2 regions of the Paenibacillus sp. FSL R7-269 genome follow, and region 1 is predicted to be linked to the other one. Evidence: riboswitches for the same ligand, from Rfam matches in the RefSeq annotation. Region 1 holds a riboswitch; the other holds the start of a gene.

Region 1 (3,137 bases):
GGTACTGCCGTTGGTGTTGGTGTTGGCACCGCTGTTGGCGTTGGTGTTGGCACCGCTGTTGGCGTTGGTGTCGGTACCGCTGTTGGCGTTGGTGTTGGCTCTGCCGTTGGCGTTGGTGTTGGCACCGCTGTTGGCGTTGGTGTTGGCACCGCTGTTGGCGTTGGTGTTGGCACCGCTGTTGGCGTTGGTGTTGGCTTCACTGTCGGTGTTGGCGTTGGCTTCACGGTTGGTGTTGGCGTTGGCTTCACGGTTGGTGTTGGCGTTGGCTTCACGGTTGGTGTTGGCGTCGGCTTCACTGTCGGTGTTGGCGTCGGCTTCACAGTCGGCGTTGGCGTCGGCTTCACGGTTGGTGTCGGCTTTGGAGTTGGAGTGCACACAGGTGTAGGTGACGGTTTTATGGTCGGTGTAGGCTTCACTGTCGGTGTTGGCGTTACCGTTGGTGTAGGCTTCACAGTCGGTGTCGGCGTTACCGTCGGTGTTGGTTTTACTGTCGGTGTTGGTGTTACCGTCGGTGTTGGCGTTACCGTCGGTGTTGGCTTCACAGTCGGTGTCGGCGTTACCGTCGGTGTAGGCTTCACAGTTGGTGTCGGTGATGGACTAGGGGTCGGCGTTGCGGTCGGCGTCGGACTCGGCGGCGGCCCCTCTCCCTCGTACATCCCAAGGTGCATCTCAACCCCGCCGCGAAAAGATTTTGCAATCAGGGTCCCGTAAAGCTCTGCTCCGGCATAATGAACATCCGCTCTAGGTGCGAGGATCGTCCCGTAGAATGAGGTATAAGCGATATTCACCTCAGAGGCTTCGTAAAAGTTGAACAATACTTGACTGGCTCTGCCGTCCTTCATTGAAAAGCTCGGCACATTGACTGTAGGCCCGCTTATATTAATAATCAGCGTAGCGTTCTGGGCAATGTTGAACTGAATATAATTCGTACTCGCCAGTGTCGCGGCATCCAGATGAACCACATTGAAGCGATCTGGTGCATTTATCGTAAGCTGTCCATAATGATTATTGCCAATCTCATTCGTGTCGGCCAAGGCCCCATACTCTGTGGAACGCGAGATTAGAAACTCCCGCTCGGCTGCAAAATCAATCGGGCTGGCATTTTTCTTCCCGCCTCTAATGTTGACACCAGGCTCATTGGCTGTAAAGCTATCCCCAAATACCACATTTCCATAGATCTCTCCACTGCCTGAATGTACAAAATTCTTACCGGCCACAAGTACATCCGTCGGCGCAGCACCACTGTATGCTCTTGCTACTCCGTAACCTCCGGAGAGGGTAATGTTCCCTGCCGCTGCCAGGCGGCCCTCAATCTGATCATTGCTCTGTGCAAAATCCCCGAGGATAAAAGCATTAAAATTCCCTGCGACTCCTAAAACCGGTGTTGGCGTATACGGCACCCCTGAAGCTGCTCTAACATCCGTCCCCCACGTAAAAGCACTGGATAAGGTCAATAGGCCAGCCATAATGATGGCGGCTGTTTTACGCACTCTTTTTTTCAATAGTCCACACCTCCTAGTTACTATTCTATGAATCTGTCACGCAACTATAACAACAAAAAGACCGCCACGAAGGGTTAGCTTCACGGCGGCCGGACGACCCTAGCCTCAACTTTAGAGACAGTAGATTCCTGACTTTGCGTCCCGTTCTTTCGATACGGTTTGCGTTTGTACATGATTTCGGTATGAAATTGAGATTTGCTTATGTAAATTCGTTGTTGAGTCTATGACATTTGTTACTTTTGTACTATTTTAGTTTATCCGCTCCCCCACCCTGTTGTCAATCCATTCCCAGTATATTTTTTGAAATTATTTTTTGCGAAGGTTCCTCTTTGATCCCTTGTACCATAAGGGTTAAGAGACGAGTCTCTTTTTTATCTATTGACGAAAAAAGTCGAGAAATCAGAGAATTGGCTGTAGCCGTTTATCCCGCTTTTCTATAATTATATCAATTTATATTATTAAAATTTGATGCATTTGTCCTATTTTTATCACCCGAAGCCCATCTCCCCTCCCATTTCGCTTCTGTTCAATGTAATCCCCCCTATTTATGGGAATCTTAGCCCCGAAAAAAAGTGCCGCCCATAAGGACGACACCTGCTAATAGAATTCATATATTTTGAATAAAATGTCGCCTAGGCGGACCCAAACAGCTGAATCCAGCCAATCATTGATACCCAGAGCGGAACACTTAGAATGATCCCGAATACTAAACCACGGCGGAGACTTCCTTCATGACTCATTGCCATTCTCCTTTGAGCTGATTTATTTTTCAATCTTTAATATTTCAATTTTAATATAAAATAATTCATTTGATTTTATTGTGAAAAATGTCACATTATTTGAGTTAATTTATAAAACCCATTGATTATTTTTTGAAGGATGAGTTACAATGCGAATATACGTTCTCTTTGAGGGGTTGAGAGGGATGCATAGAGCAGAGAGCCAGGATAACCTGCTGGTCAAATCCTATATTTTGCTGCCGCTTATTCTATCCGCCTTCGAGCGCGATGCTTCTGCTATATCCTCAGAGCTTCGCACGCCTGCGCCTTATCTGGAGGTCATCCAGAGGGCAGTCCATGCCGTTTCTGCCGATCTGCGGGAGGTCCGTGCCGGGATGCGCGCCCGTGGTCTGAGGGTCTATGAACAGAATCGGCTGGAGGCGGGTGTTGAAGCCAAATTCGTCTGCAGGGGTTATCACGAGCGGATGCTGCTGCTGGATGACGTGATTGCCGCCCAGGCCACTCTGCATATGCACAGGTATCTGGGTATGGAGAAGACGGCGCAGGGCGGCCCGAAGCAAGGATAACAAAGAAGCCTGCCGCAAGCGGAAGACTTCTGCATTAAATGATCACCCGGATGCAATTACATTAACAACGTCCAATACCCCAACGTGCCGCATATAACCACCACAGCTACCGGGTACAAGATTCTACGGCTGACCTGATCCCTGAACGCAAGAAACAAACAAAGCATACAAAGCCATGCAATTAGAAGGCTTCCCATCTATTATGCATACGCCCCTTCCCGGCATTCCTGCCCCTCTCCAGCGGTAGACCGCCTCAGAGCACAACTATCCTTATATATAGGAAGATTTCCCGCCGAATATCCCAATTATACCAGCCGGCAGCCAATCCG
Region 2 (3,137 bases), on a different contig from region 1:
GGCGATTCTGCCGGTGGACCCATACGTGGAATCCTCCTTTTTCGAAACGGTACTGCAACTGGAGAACACCATGCTGGTGAGCGGGGCGAACCTGGCGCTGATGGGCGTAGTTCCCGAGCATGCTTCGGAGAAATACGGCTACATTATTCCAACGGGTGCAGATGCGGGAGCGAATGGTTATCTGCAGGTCAGCCACTTCCAGGAGAAGCCGGACCGTGTGCAGGCCGAGGAGCTGATTAGCCAGGGGGCTCTCTGGAACTGCGGGGTGTTCGCTTTCCGTCTGGGTTACCTGCTGGATATCCTGCAGCGCAAAGGGCTGCCGCTTAATTATGAGGAACTGCAGAAGCAGTATAAGCTGCTGTCTTCCATCAGCTTCGATTACGAAGTGGTAGAGAAAGAAGAGAACATCGTCGTACAGCCGTATGCCGGATTCTGGAAGGACCTGGGTACCTGGAACACCTTGACCGAGGAAATGACCAGCAACCATGTCGGCAAAGGCTTTGTGACCGCTGACTCCGAGGGGACCTGCCTCATTAACGAGCTGGATATTCCGATTACCGTGATCGGGGCGAAGGATCTGATTATCGCTGCCAGCCCGGACGGCATTCTGGTGACGCACAAGACTGAGAGTCCGCGGATCAAGGAAGTGCTGAAGTCTTTTGAACAAAGACCGATGTACGAGGAGCGCCGCTGGGGCCACTACAAGGTGATAGATTATGTAAAGTATGACGAAGGCAACGAGGTGCTGACCAAGCGGATTTTCATCAATGAGGGCAAAAATATCAGCTATCAGCTGCATCACAAACGCAGTGAAATCTGGACCTTCGTCAGCGGGGAAGCCAGCATTGTCATCAATGAGAAGATGCATACGGTGAAGGCAGGAGATGTGGTGCGGATACCGGAAGGGACCAAGCATGCCATTCTTGCTCTTACCGATGTGGAGTTCATTGAGGTGCAGACGGGGTCGGAGCTGGTAGAGGAAGATAACATCCGTATTACTCTGGACTGGGAGGATATAGCGCTACATCAGTTCATTTCGTAGGTCTAACTTATCTATTTAACCATTTGTTACAGAATCAAAACAGGTACTCGGAACTATTTATTCGGAGAAATTCGCGTTTGCTCTACAAAAAAATTGCATAAAGACGATAATTTACGGTAAGAGGGATTGATCCTTCCAAAACGACAAAGGCAAACCTGATCGAAAGACAGGGACGCAAAGCTATAGGGCCTTCGCAAGAGTGGCAGCCTGGCTACCGAAAGGAAGAGAATATTGTGAAAACTTACCGTAAGTCTCGTTTGCTCTGCGCTGTGCTGTCGCTGGCCGTGGTATTGTCTGCTGTACCTGTGGGACTGGGAATCGCCCCTTCCACCGTCAAGGCTGCCTCCTCTGAAGGAGCGCCGGTGAACCCTAACGCCTCAGCGGAGGCGGTCAAGCTGCTGAACAATCTGTATGATATCTCGGGAAATGGAATCATTACAGGCCAGCATGACTATTTCGAGAGTCCGGATGAGCTGAGCAACAAGCTGAAGGGAACAAGCGGACAATACGCAGCACTGCATGGTTATGAGCTGGGAGCAATCGGTGGGCAGAGTGAGAGCGGAGTAGCTGCACAACGCAAAAATATCGTCTGGAGTGCGACGAACTGGTCCAGAGCGGGCGGCATTGTCGCCATGACCTTCCACCAGAATCTGCCAGGCACCAAGTACGAATGGTCCAATGTGCAGAAGCCGATCACCCAGGCGCAATTTAACAAATACGTAACCCCCGGAACGCCAGAGTATAATGCACTGATCACCGATCTGGATAAAGTAGCGGTCTCTCTGAAAAGCCTGCGGGATGCTAAGGTTCCGATCCTCTGGAGACCTTACCACGAAATGAACGGCGGCTGGTTCTGGTGGGGGAAGAAAGATAATTTTACAGCCCTGTGGAATATTATGTATGACCGGTTCGTGAACGTTCATCAGTTAAATAATCTGCTCTGGGTATGGAACCCGAATGCGCCTAATGCAAGCTCCGATCCCTATCCACGGACTTATCCGGGTGCGGACAGAGTGGATGTGCTGGCAGCAGATATATATAATAACGACTACTCCAATAAATATCATGATGATCTGACCAGCCTGGCTGGCGGCAAACCGATCGGCATCGGCGAGAACGGTGAAATGCCAAATATATCGAAGCTAAAGCTGAACCAGCAGAATTACGTGTTCATGATGAACTGGGGCAAGATGCTCTATGAGAATAACAGCACGGCGACAATCAAGAATTTCATGAATGACAGTTACACACTAACCCGTGACCAATATAAGGCCTGGTCTGCTCCGGCGGCGGCTCCTAAGCCAATCGCAACGCCAACGGCAACGCCGACGCCTACAGTATCACCGACACCAACAGCAACACCGACACAAACCGCAACACCGACGCCAACGCCGACGGCAACACCAACCGTTGCGCCGACTCAGAAGCCGGTCCCAACCTTCGGCGACCCGGAGAGTAAGCCTGGCCAGAATGGCCTGCTTGGAGAATACTTCAAGAACATGACGCTCTCGGGGACACCGGTTATGGTGCGTAACGATGATGTCATCAGCTTCAATTGGCGTCAGGGGACTCCTAATGCCGCACTGGGCGTAGATTACTTCTCAATTCGCTGGACCGGACAGATTAAGCCGGCTTACAGTGAGACTTATCAGTTCTATACTACATCGGATGACGGTATCCGCTTGTGGGTGAACGGCACACCGGTCATTGACAGCTGGGTCAAACAGAGCGGAACTGCCCGCACAGGAAGCATAGCCTTAACTGCCGGGCAATTGTACGATATCAAAGTAGAGTACTATGAGAATGCTGGCGATGCCAATGTCCATCTGATGTGGCAGAGCCCTAGCCAGGTGAAGGGAACCGTACCTGCAAGTGCGCTTTTCTCCAGAGCAGGCAACATATCCATACCTGTTCCGGCTGCAACAGCAGTACCGACAACGGTACCAGCAGCAACAGCAACGCCGGCACCAGTAACAACACCAACACCAGCAGCGACACCAACACTGACGCCAGTACCGGCACCAACGCCGACAGCAGCACCGACACCAACGCCAACACCGGCACCAACACCGACAGCGGCTCCTGTTCCCGTTCC

Evidence for each region. Region 1 has a riboswitch for cyclic di-GMP ahead of C162_RS36295 (choice-of-anchor A family protein). Riboswitches for the same ligand answer to the same signal wherever they lie in the genome.
Region 2: it holds a riboswitch for cyclic di-GMP, as region 1 does, so the genes downstream of both, C162_RS08875 (PA14 domain-containing protein) here and C162_RS36295 (choice-of-anchor A family protein) in region 1, are expected to answer to the same signal.

What each region holds. Positions count from the first base shown of each region.
Region 1 covers NZ_ASPS01000144.1:77,811-80,947, reverse strand. The annotation lists partial or broken gene C162_RS36295 (choice-of-anchor A family protein) at 1-1,502, opposite strand, end outside; cyclic di-GMP riboswitch class I at 1,584-1,676, opposite strand; gene C162_RS32925 (hypothetical protein) at 2,428-2,808, shown strand.
Region 2 covers NZ_ASPS01000019.1:60,841-63,977, forward strand. The annotation lists gene C162_RS08870 (sugar phosphate nucleotidyltransferase) at 1-1,042, shown strand, start outside; cyclic di-GMP riboswitch class I at 1,181-1,261, shown strand; gene C162_RS08875 (PA14 domain-containing protein) at 1,276-3,137, shown strand, end outside.